Regions from separate parts of the Arthrobacter sp. BPSS-3 genome, predicted to be linked through region 3. Evidence: riboswitches for the same ligand, from Rfam matches in the RefSeq annotation. Region 3 holds a riboswitch; each other region holds the start of a gene.
The links. A riboswitch is a leader RNA that binds a small molecule or an ion and turns the genes downstream of it on or off. The one in region 3 is predicted to bind cyclic di-AMP.

Region 1 (4,429 bases), on a different contig from region 3:
CAGCTCGCGCCGCTGATCGACCCGGAGTTCCACTCCTGCGGCACCGTGGAACCGCACGGGGCGCGGATGCTGGCGCACCCGGAGGAAGACTTCTACATCGTGGGCATGAAGTCCTATGGCCGCGCCCCGACCTTCCTGCTCGCCACCGGCTACGAACAGGTCCGTTCCGTGGCCGCGGCGCTGGCCGGCGACCGGGAGGGGGCGGACACCGTGCACCTGGAGCTGCCGGAGACCGGGGTTTGCTCCACGGACATCGGCAGCAGCTGCGATGCGCCCGCCACGGCCGGGACGTCGGCGCCAGCCGGGGCAGGCGGCGGCTGCTGCACTGCACCGGAGCCCGTCCTCCTCGGTTTTCCCACGGGATTGCTGCACGGGCGCAGCGGTGAAGCGGACGCCGGATGAGCGCCGGGGCGGGCCTCCGGATCAGGGATCTCACCGCCGCGGACTGGCCCGCCGTCCGGGCGGTCTGGGCCGAAGGCATCGCCACCGGCCACGCGACCTTTGAGGCGGAGCCGCCGTCCTGGGAGAGCTTCGACGCCGGACGCCGTCCGGACGTCCGCCTGGTGCTGGAGGACGACGGCGCCGTGCTCGGCTGGGCAGCCGTCTCGCCGGTGTCCTCACGCCCCGTCTACCGCGGCGTGGTGGAACACTCGCTCTACCTCGCCGCCGCCGCGCGGGGCCGCGGCCACGGTGCCCGGCTCCTCGCGGAGCTCATCGGCCGCTGCCGGGAGGCCGGCATCTGGACCATCCAGTCGACTATCTTCCCGGAGAACACCGCCTCCCTGGCCCTGCACGAACGCCTGGGCTTCACCGTGGTGGGAACCCGGCGCCGGATTGGCCTGATGTCCTATGGGCCGCTCGCCGGGCAGTGGCGGGACACCGTCCTGATGGAGTACCGCAGCCCGGACCACTAGCCGGACACGGGGCCCACGGCCGGTGCGGAAGAATGGGACGGTGAGCGAGGCCGGTGACTTCATAGACGCGACACTGCAGCGTGAGAGTTCCTGGCAGCGCGCCGAGGCCGGGCAGGACCGCTTCGGGCCCGGGCTCTCGGTCTACGGCGCCTCCGTTGGCGCCGTCCGGGGCACCGTCCGCGACGCGCTCCGCCGGCACCGGCAACTGGACCGGGACGGTCTCACCGCGCTCAGTTCGGAACTGTGGGCCGTGCCCGTGTTCGAGCGCCGCCTGGCCGCCGTCGTGCTCCTACAGTCGGCCCTGCGGCACCTGGACAACTCGGACCTGACCCGGATCGAGGGCTTCCTCCGCGGCGCGCACCTGCCCGACCTCGCGGACCCGCTGGCGGTGGACGTGGTGGGGCCGCTCATCGCCGGGCTGGGCGGGCAGGCCCGGGCCCGCGCCGAGGCCGTCCTGGACCGGTGGCTGGGCGATCCCGACCCCTGGCTTCGCCGCGCGGCCCTGCTGGCTCCGCTGCGGGAACTCCGAAAGGGCGCCGGGGACTGGGCGCGGTTCCGGCGCCGGGCGGTTCTGGCCCTGGCCAACGGCACTGCGGACGGCACGGCGGACGGCGGCCGGGACGGCAGGGCGGCGGAGATCGTGAGGGCCGCCGTCGAGCGCGTCGAACGGGAAGCGGGCGGAGAAGCCTAGTGATATCCGGTGCGCGAAGCGGCGGGACTCAGGCGGGGCGGCGCTCGACGACGGCGTAGGCCTTGCCGTCCAGGAACTCCCAGTCCGTCACCACCATGAAGCCCAGCGCGTCCACCCTGTCGTTCAGCACGTGCAGGTCAAAGCCGCCGTCGCGCGGCTCGGCATCCCAAGTGGCGACGTGGATCTCCTTCCCCTCGAGAACCAGCAGCTCGGTGTTCACGTCGAAGTCTTCCTGCGGCTGATCGCTCAGCTGGCAGATCGCGACACAATGGGGATTCATCGGATCCTCCGCTCGGGACATGGTGGGATCATCGTAGCCCCGCCGGGACGCCTCCGCCGTTACCTTAATGTGACATTCGGGAGGTTAGCCGTTACCGTGGAGAGGTGCCCGTTGGTTTCCGAGACGGGCACCCCCGGACCGATTGCCTAACTCTGCCGCGGTCCAGGGCATCCTCGCAACCAGCTGGCAGAGACGGGGAAACCAATCGCGACCTGCCCACGGGCGGGTCTTGGGGTGAAGCCGCGCAGTGTCCGCCCAGACGGACCCGCGGCCGGGTGTCTCCCATCCGAATCCGACAGCTCACCTCGCAGGCTTTGGGAGAGGTACATCATGACTTCACGCTCTACTGACGCGCGCCCCGGCACCACCGCAACCACCGGTCGGGGTGCCGCCTTCGCCGCGGCGACCGGCACCGTGGGCCGGCAGGCCGCCGTCGTCCTCGCAGCCTCCGGCCTGGTCCTGACCAGCGGAATGGCGGCCAACGCCGCCGGCAACGTCCCCGCCGAACGGGAATCCGCACCCGTCTCGCACGCCGACGTCGCCGGCAAGGTTACCGCCCCGGTGACCGCCGACTCCGCCGTGCAGATCAGCTTCGACCGCCCGGCCGTGGCCACCACCCCGGCGCCCGTCGTCGAGGCCCCGGCTCCGGCACCTGCCGCCGCGCCCGCCGTTGCCAAGGCCCCCGTGGCCCAGGCCCCGGCCGCCCCGGTGGCGAAGGTGACCGTCCAGGCCGCCGCCCCGGCTCCGGCTCCGGCCGCCGCCCCCGCCGGTGGCGTCAACGCCGCCATGCTTTCCGCCGCGTACAGCCAGATCGGCATCACGCAGGATTGCACCGCCATGGTGGAGAAGGCGCTCGGCGCCGCAGGCATCCCGGTGGGCGACCTCGGCCCGCAGCAGTTCCTCAACTACGGCAAGGTCGTCTCCGACCCGCAGCCGGGCGACATGATCGTCCAGTCCGGCCACGTCGCCATCTACGCCGGCAACGGCCAGGCGATCAGCGGCGGCATGAACGGCTCCAACCAGACGATCGTCCACCCGCTGTCCTGGCTGACCGCCACCGGCGGCGTGACCTTCGTCCGCGCCGGGGCCTAGCCCGCGCGTTCAGCAGCAACGTTCAGCAGTACCGGGCCGGCGCCCGGCAGCCCCTCACGGCTGCCGGGCGCCGGTTTCGTTGTCTGAGGTTTTGTCGTCTGCGCTCTGGTCCGTCGCGTCGGGATTCGCCGCGTACCGCAGGAGGACCACGCCATTGCCGAACGTCCGGGTCTCCAGCAGCGTCAGGTCGGTTGGCGCGGCGGCGGCCTTGAACAGCGGCGTTCCCCGGCCCACCAGCACGGGGTGGACGTAGATCCAGTACTCGTCGATCAGCCCGAGCCGGCGGAAGGAATCGGCCAGCTCCGCCCCGCCCAGGGCCAGGTCGCCGCCGGGGGCGGCCTTGAGCGCCCGCACCTGCCCGGCGTCGACGTCGCGCACCACCGTGGTGTTCCAGCCGGCCTTCGGCAAGGTGCGGGAGTAGACGTACTTGGTCATCTCCCGCCAGATGGCGGCGAAGTCCGCGACGGCGGGCGGGCAGTCCGGGTCCTGGTCCGCCGTGGGCCAGAACCCGGCCATCAGCTCGTAGGTGATCCGGCCGTCGAGGAAGGCGCCCATGGTGCGCAACTGGTCGTTGAAGTGCTCGTGCAGTTCGGCATCAACCCGGTGCCAGCTGAGGTCCGCGTGCGGGCCCTCCATGAAGCCGTCGAGGGAGACCTGGAAGGACAGGATGATCTTCCGCAAGGATCCGCCCTATCCGCCGGGCTTCGCGTAGCCCGCGGCGCTGACGAATTCGATCCCCACGAACGGATCCCCGCCCTCGACCCACGCGTCGTGCCCCGGCGGGATGGTGTAGGAGTGGCCGCCGGCGATTTCCGCCCGGTTGCCGTCGGTGGTCTCGACGGTGAGTCTGCCGGAAACACAGAAGCCGACGTGGCTTAGCTGGCACATTTCGGTGTGGACCACCGGTTTGATGCAGTCGGACCAGCGCCAGCCCGGCTGGAACGTGAAACGGCCGATGGTGTAGTCGTCGAGGGTGACGATATCCACCTCGGTCTTGTCCGGGCGGCGTTTTTCGTCCGGCATGTCATGGGACTTCACCTGCAATTGGGAAACAGCGACAGCAGGCATCGCTCTGCCTCTTTCCTTAGGGAATGGTAACTACGGACAAGGCCTACGATCCTCGCTTGCGCAGGGGTTGTCGATAAGGATTTCCTAGAAGCCGGAGGAGCTTCCGGAGCCGGAAAAGCTGCCCCCGCTGACTCCGTACCCCGTGGTGCCGCCCCGGGCCGAATTGATGCTGGTCACCCCGGTGGTGAAACCGGAGGAGAACGCGGGAACGGAGAAGAAATAGGTGGACGGGTAGACCGTGCCAAGGATGCTGGGCTCGTAGCCGGGCCGCTTCCTGCCGCCCGTGCCGGACCGGGCCTCTTCCATCTCCCGGCGCATCAGCCGCGCCTCCCGTTCGGTGCGGGCGAAACCCTCGATCACGGTCTCCGCGTGCCGGTTCAGCAG
Region 2 (4,429 bases), on a different contig from region 3:
TCCGCTGGCGTTGAGCCAGCGCACCTGCGCGTCCAGGGTCACGAGGGTCGCCAGCGCGGGGGTGTTATAGGTCTGGTTCAGCCGCGAGTTGTCGATGGCAGTCTGCAGGTCCAGGAAGTCCGGGATCCAGCGGCCGGAGGCCTTGACCCGGGCGGCCCGCTCCAGGGCCGCGGGGGAGAACAGGCCAAGCCACAGTCCGCCGTCGGAGGCGAAGTTCTTCTGCGGCGCGAAGTAGTAGACGTCGGACTCCGCGACGTCGACATCCAGGCCGCCGGCGGCGGAGGTCGCGTCGACCAGGACCAGCGAGCCCTCGTCCGCGCCGGCCACCCGCCGGACCGGGGCGGCCACGCCGGTGGAGGTCTCATTCTGCGGCCAGGCGTAGACGTCCACACCGGTCTCCGCCCGCGCCTCGGGCCGGGTGCCCGGCTCCGCCTTAATGATCGAGGACTCGGCCAGGAAAGGCGCCTTGTTCGTGGCCGCGGCGAACTTGGACCCGAACTCGCCGAAGGAGAGGTGCTGGGCCTTGTTCTCCACGAGCCCGAAGCTGGCGACATCCCAGAACGCCGTGGAGCCGCCCACGCCCAGGACCACCTCGTAGCCCTCGGGGGCGCGGAAGAAGTCGCTGAGGCCGGAACGGACCGAGCCCACCAGGTTCTTGACCGGGGCCTGGCGGTGCGAGGTGCCGAGCAGGGTGGCCGAGGCCGACGCCAGGGCCTCCATCTGTTCCGGGCGCACCTTCGAGGGCCCGGCGCCAAACCGGCCGTCCTTGGGAAGAAGGTTCGCGGGGATGGTGATGCTGGTGTCGCTCACAATGGCTCCAATGGTCGGCTGGGTGCGAGAGGTGGCTGGTCGGCCGGTAAGGACCGCTTCCATTCTGCCCGACGGCGGCCCCGGCGCCGGAAAACGGGCTGTCATAGTCCGGTCAGGAAGTCGGCCCTCAAATTATCCGGAGTAATTCACAATAGGCTAGGCTGTCCGGAGCGTATGGCGGATCCCGGGTGGCCGCACCCCGCACGTTGTACGGTGGAATGACGCAAGGACGGCGCTCAAGGAGCTGAGCTGGATGACGGATCTGATCGACACTACGGAGATGTATCTTCGGACCATTCTGGAGCTTGAGGAAGAGAACATCGTCGCGCTCCGGGCCCGCATTGCCGAGCGACTCCGCCACTCCGGACCCACCGTCTCCCAGACCGTCGGCAGGATGGAACGCGACGGGCTGGTAGTGGTTTCCGGCGACCGCCACCTGGAGCTGACCGAGGTGGGTCGGCGGCGCGCCACCGAGGTGATGCGCAAGCACCGCCTCGCCGAACGGCTGCTGGCCGACGTGATCGGCCTGGACTGGGCCTATGTCCATGAGGAAGCCTGCCGCTGGGAGCACGTGATGAGCGAACGGGTTGAGCGCCGCATCTTCGAGATGCTGGACCACCCCACCGTCTCCCCGTACGGCAACCCCATCCCGGGCCTCGCCGAACTGGGCGGTCTGCCGACGGCGGAACAGGCCGACGGCGTCGTCAACCTCCTGGACGCCATGGCGGGATATGCCGCGGACTCCAGAATCACCGTGAGCCGGCTTGCCGAACCCATCCAGGTGGAACCCGAGCTGCTGGTGCAGCTGGACGAGGGCGGTATCCGGCCCGGGGCCACCGTCTCGCTGGAGCGGGTGGGGGAGTACATCTCCGTCCGCGTCCCCGACATTGAGGGCGCGCTCGAGCTGCCGCCCGAGGTCGCCGCCCACGTTTTCGTTACCCGCGGGTAGGTCGACGCGGAAGCATACCGTAAGGGTGCTGTTTACTAGCCCGTCTAGGAGATAACGAAATTATTACTACGGGTCTTAATCCCCTATAGTTATCGACTAGTACCGAGACTAAAGCGTTACCTGATCCGAAGCCGAGCTCTGCCAGCGGATCAGGGTGCGAATCACCTTCTGGCAGAGGCGGGGGAACCACTACCGGCCGGTAATTCCGGCCTTGGGGTGAAGTCCGCTAGCGGCAAGCGAACTCTCTGAGGACACCATTTCCGGGTGCCTCTCTGCCTGGATGCTTGCATCGGCGGACCGGGTCTATGCACTCTCTGACCCGAATCCGACAGCTAACTTCGCAGGCTTTTCAGAGAGGAACCACTTGAGCACGCAGACCGTCCGCGGGCGCCGCCGCGCCGCCGGCCCGGCTCCGGAGCCGCGCCCCGCCGTCGACGTCACCGCCCCGCGCCCCCGCGACGCGCACCGGGACGAGCGCCGCAGCCGGCGCAGCCCGCTCCGCCAGGTCGCAGACTTCGCCGCCGTCACCGGCATGGGCCAGAAGGCCGGCATGACCCTGGCCGCCGCTGGCATCGCGCTCACCGTGGCCGTCCCCGTTACCGGCCCCGCTCTGGCCGTCGACGCCCCCACCTCGGGATCTGTCTCCGCGGCGGCCCAGCCCGAGGTCAAGGCCGCCGCGGCCCAGATCGACTTCAACCGCACCGCCGTCACCACCAAGGGCGACCCGGACGGCAAGCTCAAGCAGCTGCTCAGCGCGCAATCCGTCGGCTCCATCACCCGCGCCGCATCCGCGGGGACGCTCGGCGCCCCGCTGGACACCATGATCACGGCTTCGCCCTTCGGTTACCGGATCAGCCCCATTACCGGCGCGGTGGGCGAATTCCACCGCGGCCAGGACTACGCCGCCCAGTGCGGGACGGCCGTCCATGCCGCAGCAAGCGGCACCGTAACCTTCTCCGGCTGGCACCCCTACGGGGGCGGCAACCGGATTGTGGTCGACCATGGCAATGGCCTGGAGACCACGTATAACCACTTGTCGTCATCCAGCGTCCACGTCGGCCAGAAGGTCTCCCGTGGCGATGTGATAGCGATGAGCGGAACAACCGGTGCCTCCACCGGCTGCCACCTCCACTTCGAGGTGATGGTCAATGGGGACGTCGTTGATCCGCTGGGCTGGCTCTAGAAGAGCCCTTCGCAATGCTCACACTTCCGTGACACGCCGTGATCTGAATGTGACATTGAGTCCGAACTGTTGTACCGTATGAAGCACGCCAACTTCACCGAAGTTGGCGCTCTTGAGTGGATTGCCTAACTCTGCCACCGCTCAAGGTCCGTTCGCATGACATCGTCTGGCAGGGGCGGGGGAACCAATTTTGGTCTTCGCAAGAGGGCCTAGGGGTTAAGTCGCAAAGCTTCCCAGGAAGCGGAGCGGCCGGGTGACTCCCATCCGAATCCGACAGCTCACCTCGTAGGCATTGGGAGAGGCTACTTTCGTGTCTTCACGCCACAATGCTGCGCGTTTTCGCGCCGGCGAGGCTCAGTCGAGCCCGCTGATGACCATGCACCGCGTTGCCCTTGCCGGCGCCCGGGATGGTTCACGCAATGCAGTTCCTGCTTTTGGCGCGTCTTCGCAGTACACCCTTCGCTAAAGAAACCCGTTTCGGGGCGATCCGGCGTACCCCCAAGATGCCGGAGCGTCCTTAGTCCCGCCTGTTCAAGAGCGCGGACACAAAGGATCACGAAAGAGAGAACTAAATGACTACTCGTGCAACCATTGCACGCCACCGCGCGGAGGTCACCAAGACCAACTCGCTGGCTGTCATTGCCAAGGCCGTCGGCGACAACGCCGGTGGCATGGGTCGCCAGGCTGCGGTTATCGCTGCTGCCTCGGGCCTGGTCCTGACCAGCGGTATCGCGGCCAACGCCGCCGAGACCAACGTTCAGCGCGAATCCACCTCTGCTTCCGCCACCGAGGTTCAGTCCACCGCTCCAGCCACCATCTCGGCGGCCTCCAGCATCGCCATCTCCTACGAGAAGCCTGCTGTGACCACCGCGGCCGCCCCCGTCGTCGAGGCCCCGAAGCCCGTCGTCAAGGTGCAGGAAGCTGACACCACCGCCAACACCGCCGCTGCCACCCCGGCTGCCGGCACCGCGGTCAACGCGTCCGTCGCCACCAAGGCTCCGGCCGCCACCAGCGGCATGGGCGCCTCGATCGCCGCCGCCGCTTACGCCCAGATCGGCGTGTCCCAGGACTGCACCATGCTGGCCACCAACGCCCTGGCCGCCGTCGGCATCCACTACCACGGCTGGCCGGCAGGTTACCTGTCCCTGGGCCGCACCGTCAGCGCCGCCGAAGCGCAGCCGGGTGACCTCGCGTACTACCAGAACGGCGGCATGGGCATGGCCCACATCGCCGTTTACGTCGGCAACGGCATGGCCGTCCACGGCGGCTGGAACGGCGGCACCACCGCCCTCTACAGCGTCAACGTCGGTTCCGGCCCGGTCTTCATCCGCGTCGGCGGCTAAGACCCCCGCTTCCCGCGAAGCTTCGAAAAGGACCCCTGTCACCGGCGGGGGTCCTTTTCCATTAAGCCCTCGGGCTCTCGCCGGAAGGCCCCGGAGCCGGACCGGCCCGGGATCCGCCACGGAGGGCCCAGAGCCCGAAATTCG
Region 3 (4,429 bases):
CTACCTTCACAGCGGCTGGTTCCCCACCTTCAACCTCGCCGACGTCTTCGTCACCGCTGGAGTAGCCCTGTTGATCCTTGGCACCCTACGGTCCCCGCAAACACGGACCGGCGATTAACCGCCTGCTGCCGTTCACCGTTCGCCCGGATGATCCGTTCCGGGGTAAATGGGGGAAGAGGAGACGGCTGGGGCGATCCAGTGCAGGCAGGGCGGTCAGCACCGCCGGTATCCCCAGCGCCAGCGCGGACCACAAGGCGACGTACTCCCCCGGTCCTCCAACGGCGGCGGCTTCAACCCTGTCCACACCACGCGCCGGGACGACCGATCTGGAAGGAAACCACCTCCTATGACCAGCACCACCGATTCCGCCGGGAATGTGAAGTTAGCCGACGACGTCAATACGCACAACAGCACCCAACCGGATCAACCCCGAATGACCCGCGACAAGCCGTTCGGATGGCTCCTGGTCATCGCCGGGGCCATCGGTTGGCTGGCCTCCGGCGCCCTGGTGCTGGAAAAACTCGAAGCACTGAAAAACCCCGCCTACAAGACCGCCTGCGACATCAACCCCTGGATTTCCTGCGGCCAGGTCATGCAGACCTGGCAAAGTTCCGTTTTTGGCTTCCCAAACATGTTTATTGGAATCGTCGCCTTCGCCGTCATCGTCACCATTGGCGCGGCAATGCTCTCCGGGGCGAGCTTCGCCCGCTGGTACTGGGCGGGGCTCCAGACCGGCGTCACACTCGGCTTTGCCTTTGTGGTGTGGCTGTGGTCCCAGGCTCTGTACTCGATCCACATCCTCTGCCCCCTCTGCATGACAGTCTGGGCCGTGATGATCCCGCTGGTCGTGTGGGTAACGGCCCGAAACATCACACACGGAATCATCAAGGTACCTGCAGGCGCCGGCAGGATCCTCAGCGATTCCGGCTGGATCATCACGGCGCTGCTCTACACGGCCGTGATGGCCAGCATCTTCTTCGCCTTCATCCAGGTTTTCATCGGCACGTCAGGCTTCTAAAGAGAAGCGCAGGCCGGTGTAGAGCGTCCGACGGCCCGAACATGCCCCGTTATACGCGGCCAATTCCGGGATGCCGGCGACGGCTGCGGACCGGACGGAGCCCGCGCACCCTCGCGCCTCGTCGCGCTTGCGCCGGGCCAGGCTGCCCACGAGCAGGAGCACCCCCGGCAGCTCACCGTAGGGCCATGCGGTTGCCCGCTCGGCGTCCCCGTGGGATAACTCGGGTCCGCTACAGCAAATAGTCGGCGGACACGATGGACCGCGAAATCGCCGGGCGTTCACCCCTATATCGTTGCTCCGGTGTCGGGGAAACGGTACAGCCGCTCTGCATCCCGCATTGAAGAGCGGGCACGCTTGCGGTCACCGGCGGCGTCATACGCGCAGCTGAGCCGGAACCAGGAACGCCAGTCCCCCGGAGCATCTTCTGTTTCGGCCCGGTACTTTTCGAATTCCTGGTCCGCCGCGGCACGGACGATGCGTCCGGCGGGTGTGCGCGGCAGATTGTCTACGGGCAGACCCCCCTCGGCCTCAAGGGCCCGCGCCATCTGTTCTGTGCGGGCACCGAACAGAAGTTCACGGAACAGTGCCCAGGCACCGATGGCCGGGAGTACCAAGTACGCCGCGCCAAGGACGTTGGCCAGAGGACTGGTATCCATCAGCAGGAGAGCGGAACGCTGGAATGTCACCACCAGGTAGAAGACCAACAGCAGCGTTACGGCCACCACCCAGGCCTTGGTCCGGTTCCTCCGTAGAAAAGAAAAGAATGACTTCACGGCCCCACCGACCCTGCTCGGGCAAACCGGACCGGACCCGGAGTCGAGCCGGACTGCGGATCCAAAGCGGTTCCTGCAGCTTCGGCGGCCTTGGCTCCGGGAAACAACTCCGCGCCCCGGAGAGCGCCATCTAGTGCTTCAGACATTGGGATCAACATTACATACCAACAACAATCGCCATCCAAATCTGCAGTGCGGCTTTCGGCAACGGCATCCGGGCCGTCCGGACTTTGGCACCGTCCCCGCACCGGCGGCGGGCCTTTACCAACCGGAGGGCGGTATGCCAATGGCCGGTGACGCGCTACCCCCAAGGCAGCGACTCACCGGCCCGTTGGCGCTGGTGTCTCTAGGCGCCGGCGCGTACGAACGTGACGGGCCCCGTTGCGGTCAACCACGACAGCGGATGAACCACCGTCTGGTTCTTGCCGTTCATGCCCGAGCTGATGACCTGGCCGTTGCCTGCGTAGATTCCAACGTGTCCGGACTGAACAACCATGTCACCCGGGGCCGGGGTGCCAACCGTCTTGCCGTAATTCATGAACGCCATAGGGCCAATGTCGCCTACAGGGATGCCTGCTGCGCCCAAGGCCTTTTCGACGAGGCGGGTGCAGTCCTGGATAAGGCCCAGCTGCGCGTAGGCGGCCGAAAGCATGGTGGCGTTGACTCCGCCCGCTGCCTGAGGGGCAGCGGCCGGCGCCGGTGCCGCCTGAACGGTGACCTTGGGCGCTGCCACCGGTGCACTAACCACCGGTGTCGTGGCGGCCGGTGTCTTGACCGCCGGTGTGGGCTGAGGGATTTCGGCAGCCGCCGGCGCTTCGATGACCGGTGCGGGGGTAGTGGTGACGGCCGGGCGTTCGAAGGATATCCGAACGCTGGCGTCGGCGCTGAGCGGAGCGGACGCCAGGGCGGTCACTTCCTGCGTTGAGGGCAGTGCCGCGTCCTGCTGGGCCGGAGCCTCGGCGGCCTGGGCAGCGATACCGCTGGATAAAACTAGGCCTGAAGCAACGGCGAGGACGGCGGCCTGCCGTCCCGCTCCGCCAAAGTTGTCTGCGGCAGACTTGGAAATCTTCGCGAGCGGACTGGTGTGGACGGTAACCGCGCGCCGGCGGCCATGAACGCGTGTGGACATGACAAAGTAGCCTCTCCCAATGCCTGCGGGGTTAGCTGTCGGATTCGGATGGGAGTCACCCGGCCGCAACTCCTGCAGATGCAGTAGCGCGGCTTCACCCCAAGGCCTGAACCAGGCCAAACGTGGTTTCCCCGTCTCTGCCGGACGAATTCTGCGAACGGATCCCCGGCAGCGGCAGAGTTAGGCAATCAACCCGGGAGTGCCGCCCTTGGAGAGAATCGGCACGGAACCGACCGTACCGCAAGTAAGAGAAGATTGTCACATTCTGATAACGCGACGGGATAAATGTCACAGCCCCTACGTGCAGGCGGGCAGAGGGGGCGGCCAACCCAAGCTTCTTTTCAAGTCACGGGCTGCCTGCTGGGACTTGCATCTGCTGACAGAGGAGTGCCTCACTTCCGTGGACCCCGGACACTCCCCCACTGCTTGTACCCGCGGAAGGCCACCTGACCGGACCATCCTTCTGTCGTCCCAAAAGTGCGCCACGACCATCCGTTTCACGGACAATATTTGGTACGGCTCACGGCCGTCATTGGTTACGCTAGCGGTCACTTTCCGCCTGGCCCTAAAGAATCCCACGGCACACCGAAATGACGCCTGGAGGCCTTCCAGGTGACGAAATTTCGGCAATCCGAAAAACATGTAAACGCATGAATCTGCGGCGGATATATGGAAGACTTGTCTTATCGAAGGGGAGTAGTTCCCACCGTCCGCGCATCGCGGACGCAGCGGCGCATCGACATACTGGCATCCTCCTACAGGTTGCCCGGTGCGCCACCCGGCTAGCAGGTGCCGGGCGAGCGAGACCTTCGGTCAGACACCACTCTGACCGGAGCTCCCCCGAAATTATGGGTCCGGTCAAGGGTATTGCCTCGAGGATGACCATGACGAACCTGCCCACGACACACACCACACCGACTTCCCGGAGCGCCAGTCCTGCGGATCTTCGTCGCTGGCGCCAGTACCTGGCCGACGAACGGGCCGAGGCAGGCGTGTACCGGGACCTTGCCGGACGCCGAAGTGGGGAAGAACGGGAGATCCTCCTGGCCCTGGCCGAAGCCGAAACCCGGCACGAACAGCACTGGCTGGACCTGCTCGGCGATAAAGTCGGCAAGGCCCGCCGCGGAAGCCTCCGTACCCGGTTCGTCGGCTTCCTTGCCCGCCACTTCGGATCCGTGTTCGTCCTCGCCCTGGCCCAGCGTGCCGAAGCGCGCTCACCGTACGCACGCGATGCCCACGCCACCGACACCATGGCCGCCGACGAACAGATCCACGAGGAAATCGTCCGTGCACTCGCCACACGGGGCAGGAACAGGCTCTCCGGAAGTTTCCGCGCCGCCGTCTTCGGCGCAAACGACGGGCTCGTCAGCAACCTCTCCCTCGTGATGGGCATCAGCGCCAGCGGCGCATCCAACGCGGTGGTCCTCCTCAGCGGCGTCGCCGGCCTACTCGCCGGCGCCCTGTCCATGGGAGCCGGAGAATACGTCTCCGTCCGCTCCCAGCGCGAAC
Region 4 (4,429 bases), on a different contig from region 3:
ACGGACCGACGCCGTCCGCGCCTCCGTGGTGGTCTGGGGCGGCTGGGTGCTGGTCACCGGGCTGACGTTCAGCCTGATGGCCGGCATCATCCATCCGTATTACATGGTGGCGCTGGCCCCGGGGGTCGCCGGGCTGGCCGGTCTGGGGTCGGTGCTGCTGTGGCAGCGGCGGGATCAACCCGTTGCCGCCGGGACGCTCGCCGCCGCGGTGGCCGCGGCCGGTTTCATGGCTTTCGAGCTGCTGGGCCGCACGCCCGCGTTCGTTCCGTGGCTGCGCTGGCTGGTTCTCGCCGTGGCGCTGGCCGCGGCCGTCGGCGTGATGGTTCCGGCCATTCGGGCCCGGGCCGCCGGCGCTGTAGCCGCCGGGACCATTGGGCCACTGTCCCCGGGCGGTACGACGGCGGCGCTGTTGGGACGTACGACGGCGGGGCTCGCCGTCGTCGCGGCCCTCGCCGGTCCCTTGGCGTACTCGCTGTCCACCGCCGCCACCGCGCATTCCGGCTCGATCGTCAGCGCGGGGCCTGCGGTGGGCGGCCGGGCGGGCCTGCCGGCCATGTTCGGCGGCACGGGCGGAACCATGGGCACCGCGCAGGGCAATCCCTTCGGCCCGACCAACGGCGCCGGGGCCAACAGCAACGGGACCAACGGCACCGTCCGCAGCCAGGGCGGGGGCATGGGCGGGGGTATGGGCGGGCTCCTCGGCGCGACCACCCCGTCGTCTGCCCTGGTGGATGCCCTCGAAACGGACGCCGGCCGCTACACCTGGGCGGCCGCCGTCGTCGGGTCCAACAACGCCGCCGGTTACCAGCTCGCCACGCAGCTGCCCGTGATGGCCGTGGGCGGGTTCAACGGCACCGACCCCGCACCCACGCTCGAGCAGTTCCAGCAGTACGTCGCCGACGGCCGGATCCACTACTTCATCGCCGGCCGCACCATGCAGGGCGAAAGCGGATCCGACGACGCCGCCAGGATCGCCGACTGGGTGGCGGCCACCTACCCCGCCCAGAGCGTCGGCGGCACCACGGTGTACCTGCTGGCGAAGTAGCCGCTCCGGACGGTCCGCCGTTTCGACGGTTCCCTGCCGAATAGACGTCTCCAAGCGTCGGGCGTGCGGGGAACCGTCGAAACGGCCCGAAAAGCGGGGCCAGCCCACCGCGAATCGGCAACCAGCCACACCGCGGCGTTACCTAAATGTGACATGAGGGAGAAAGTCCGGTACCGTTTTTATGGTGCGGCCATCGATCTGGCCGCATATCCGGGTCTGACGCCAAACTCTGCCGCTTCCCGGATTCCATGGATTGAGGCAGAGACGGGGAACCCAGAGTTCCCGGGCACCTGCATCCATGCACCCCTTGGGGTAAAGCCGACTCGTTGATCATCCGAGCGGCCGGATTTCTCATCCGAACCCGACAGCTAACTCCGTAGGCGTTGAGAGGCGAACATGACTGAACACAAGGCACCCGTGCGCCTAAAAGGCGCTAAACGCACCTCCTCGGCCGACGTCGCGCGCCACCGCGCCGACCCGGCCCAGGGCTCGGCCACCCGAGGCCGCGCCAGCTTTGGCTCCAAGGGCAAGCTCACCGCCGTCGCACTGACCGCGGCCGCAGTACTGCTGGGCGCCGGCGCCGCAGGCCAGGCCACCGGCACTACTGCCCCGGCCGCGACCGCCACCCAGGCACCGGCCCTGCAGCTCTCCGACCTGGAACGGCTCGGCAGCTACACCCCGGCCACGGCACCGGCCAGCGTCGAAGCCCAGGCCTCCAAGGTCATGCCCGAGACCCCGGCGCCGTCCACCCCGGCCCCCGCACCGGCTGCTCCGGCTCCCGCGGCGGCACCCGCCCCGGCCCCGCAGCCGGTGGCGGTCGACGATCCCGCCGGTGCCCAGGCCTACGCCGCCTCGCAGCTGCCGGCCCACGGCTGGGCCCCGAGCGAGATGCAGTGCCTGATGAAGCTCTGGACCCGCGAATCGGACTGGAAGACCACGGCCACCAACCCGTCCAGCGGTGCCTACGGCGTGGTCCAGTCCCTCCCGGCCGAGAAGATGGCCAGCGCCGGCGCGGACTACATGACCAACTACCGCACCCAGATCAACTGGGGCCTGCAGTACGTGCAGGAGCGGTACGGCTCCCCCTGCGGCGCCCTGAACTTCCACTACGCGAACAACTGGTACTAAGCCGCCAAGGCTGACGCCACCCCGCGCAGAGACAACAAAGGCACCGGATCTTCTCAGATCCGGTGCCTTTGCTGTATCCCCGGGCGGCCCGTTCAGCGGCCCGAGGGAAAGCGGACGCGCTACCCGGCGATGCCGTAGAGCCGGTCGCCGGCGTCGCCCAGGCCGGGGACGATGTAGGACTTCTCGTTCAGCTTCTCGTCGATGGAGGCCAGCACGATCGTGACGTTGGCGTCGGAGAGCTCTTCCTCCAGCTTGGCCAGGCCCTCGGGGGCGGCCAGCAGGCAGATGCAGGTGACGTCGGAGGCGCCGCGCTTGAAGAGGAACTTGATCGCCTCGCGCAGGGTGCCGCCGGTGGCCAGCATCGGGTCCAGGACGAAGATCTGACGGTCGGTCAGGTCCTCGGGGAGCCGCTCGGCGTAGGTGATGATGTCCAGGGTTTCCTCGTCGCGGGCCATGCCCAGGAAGCCGACCTCCGCGGTGGGGACCAGCTTGGTCATGCCCTCGAGCATGCCAAGGCCGGCGCGGAGGATCGGGACCACCAGCGGGGTGGGCTTGGTGAAGGCCGTGCCGATGGTGGTGCTGACCGGCGTCTCGATGGTGACCGGTTCGGTACGGACGTCGCGGGTTGCCTCGTACGCCAGCAGCGTGACCAGCTCTTCGGTGAGCTGGCGGAAGACGGGTGACGGGGTGTTCTTGTCCCGCAGAACGGTGAGCTTATGGGCCACCAGCGGGTGGTCGACAACGAGAGTGCGCATGGGTCAAAACTATCATCCGGACGCTTCGGACCGACCCCGCCCGCCGGGGGTCCCGGCGTCGTCGGCCACCCCGCGACCATGCGCCGTTTCGGCGTCGTGGTGCCCGTCCGGCGCCTTCTCGCGCAGGCGCTGGCCGTTGTCGAAGGTGGGTGCCGGGCCGGTCCGTTCCCGGTGCCTGATCACGTGGAACAGCCGATGCGCCAGGATCACGATCCCCACCCAGCCCAGGCCCAGCGCCCAGCCGAAGATCACGTCGGTCATCCAGTGATGGCCCAGGAACACCCGGCTCATGCCCATCGCGATGATGAAGAGCGCCCCGGCCGTGATCAATCCCACCCGGGCGATAGTGCGCTGGACCTGCAGGCAGGTGAGGTAGACCACCAGTGAGATCACCACGGTGGTGTTCAGGGTGTGGCCGCTGGGGAACGACGGCGAGTTTTCGTAGGGCGGGACGGCATCGGCGTGGTCGGGGCGGGTGCGTCCGATGAGCTTCTTGCCCAGGGAGGTAGCGGTGACGGAGACTGCGGCCGCCCCGCCGATCAGGATCAGCGGGCGCCAGGTCCGGGTCCGCCAGATCAACAGCGCGGTGAGGATGCTGGCCAGGATCGGCATGCCGATGCCACCGCCAATGTTGGTGAACCCAGTAACGAACGCATCCAGACCGGGGCTGCGGAGCCGTTCCATGGCGGCGAGCATGGGCTTGTCCAGGTTGGCCAGGCCGGCGTCGTCCACTACGTTGTCGTAAACCTCGGCGCTGGTCAGGGCCAGCGCCACCACCGCGATGCCGCCCAGCAGCATGGTGATCCAGAGCGCGGCGTAGGGCACCACCCATTTGCCCCAGCGCCGCATCAGCCAGCTCTCAGTCCTGGTGCTCACTGCGTTCTCCCGACGTCCGGTGCACCCACGGTGCACAGCTTGCTTAGGATCGAAACTACCATTGAGCCATGACATCGCCCGAGCCCCGCCATGCCGAGTGGATGGGCCTCGCCCTGAGCGAGGCGCGGCAGGCCCTCGCCACCGCGGACGTGCCGATCGGGGCCGTGGTGATCGGCCCGGACGGCACGGTGCTGGGCACCGGCCGGAACGAGCGGGAGGCTCTCGGGGACCCGACGGCGCACGCCGAGATGGTCGCCATCCGGGAAGCGGCCGCGCGGCTTCGCGAGCGCCGTGCCGACGAGGGGGCGCGCGACGACGGCTGGCGGCTGGCGGACTGCACCCTGGTGGTGACGCTGGAGCCGTGTGCGATGTGCGCCGGCGCCGTGGTGCTGGCCCGCATTCCCCGCGTGGTGTTCGGCGCCTGGGACGAGAAGGCGGGCGCCGCGGGGTCCGTCTTCGACATTCTCCGCGAGCGCCGGCTAAACCACTGGGTGGAGGTCTACGGCGGCGTGCGGGAGGACGAGTGCGGGGACCTGCTGCGGGACTTCTTCGCCGAGCACCGCGGCGCCTGATTCCGGTTCTTCGTCCCGGCCCCTCCCCTGATCCTGCTTAGCGTTCGGCGGTG

Region 1: it holds a riboswitch for cyclic di-AMP, as region 3 does, so the genes downstream of both, ACFVY3_RS04795 (NlpC/P60 family protein) here and ACFVY3_RS17065 (hypothetical protein) in region 3, are expected to answer to the same signal.
Region 2: it holds a riboswitch for cyclic di-AMP, as region 3 does, so the genes downstream of both, ACFVY3_RS12310 (M23 family metallopeptidase) here and ACFVY3_RS17065 (hypothetical protein) in region 3, are expected to answer to the same signal.
Region 4: it holds a riboswitch for cyclic di-AMP, as region 3 does, so the genes downstream of both, ACFVY3_RS11315 (hypothetical protein) here and ACFVY3_RS17065 (hypothetical protein) in region 3, are expected to answer to the same signal.

Annotation. Positions count from the first base shown of each region.
Region 1 covers NZ_JBIMMV010000002.1:377,004-381,432, forward strand. Annotated here, with positions in the region: gene ACFVY3_RS04775 (FAD-dependent oxidoreductase) at 1-402, shown strand, start outside; gene ACFVY3_RS04780 (GNAT family N-acetyltransferase) at 399-914, shown strand; gene ACFVY3_RS04785 (DNA alkylation repair protein) at 955-1,605, shown strand; gene ACFVY3_RS04790 (hypothetical protein) at 1,634-1,885, opposite strand; cyclic di-AMP (ydaO/yuaA leader) riboswitch at 2,019-2,213, shown strand; gene ACFVY3_RS04795 (NlpC/P60 family protein) at 2,216-2,977, shown strand; gene ACFVY3_RS04800 (dihydrofolate reductase family protein) at 3,032-3,658, opposite strand; gene ACFVY3_RS04805 (cupin domain-containing protein) at 3,668-4,045, opposite strand; gene ACFVY3_RS04810 (DUF5129 domain-containing protein) at 4,130-4,429, opposite strand, start outside.
Region 2 covers NZ_JBIMMV010000007.1:137,528-141,956, reverse strand. Annotated here, with positions in the region: gene serC (phosphoserine transaminase) at 1-810, opposite strand, end outside; gene ACFVY3_RS12315 (metal-dependent transcriptional regulator) at 1,064-1,759, shown strand; cyclic di-AMP (ydaO/yuaA leader) riboswitch at 1,879-2,121, shown strand; gene ACFVY3_RS12310 (M23 family metallopeptidase) at 2,124-2,942, shown strand; cyclic di-AMP (ydaO/yuaA leader) riboswitch at 3,055-3,248, shown strand; gene ACFVY3_RS12305 (NlpC/P60 family protein) at 3,515-4,285, shown strand.
Region 3 covers NZ_JBIMMV010000016.1:8,356-12,784, forward strand. Annotated here, with positions in the region: gene lspA (signal peptidase II) at 1-118, shown strand, start outside; gene ACFVY3_RS17055 (vitamin K epoxide reductase family protein) at 347-1,018, shown strand; gene ACFVY3_RS17060 (hypothetical protein) at 1,303-1,791, opposite strand; gene ACFVY3_RS17065 (hypothetical protein) at 2,138-2,920, opposite strand; cyclic di-AMP (ydaO/yuaA leader) riboswitch at 2,927-3,117, opposite strand; gene ACFVY3_RS17070 (VIT1/CCC1 transporter family protein) at 3,805-4,429, shown strand, end outside.
Region 4 covers NZ_JBIMMV010000006.1:166,328-170,756, reverse strand. Annotated here, with positions in the region: gene ACFVY3_RS11320 (ArnT family glycosyltransferase) at 1-1,045, shown strand, start outside; cyclic di-AMP (ydaO/yuaA leader) riboswitch at 1,256-1,443, shown strand; gene ACFVY3_RS11315 (hypothetical protein) at 1,442-2,173, shown strand; gene upp (uracil phosphoribosyltransferase) at 2,293-2,928, opposite strand; gene ACFVY3_RS11305 (phosphatase PAP2 family protein) at 2,941-3,804, opposite strand; gene ACFVY3_RS11300 (nucleoside deaminase) at 3,873-4,376, shown strand; gene ACFVY3_RS11295 (DNA glycosylase AlkZ-like family protein) at 4,414-4,429, opposite strand, start outside.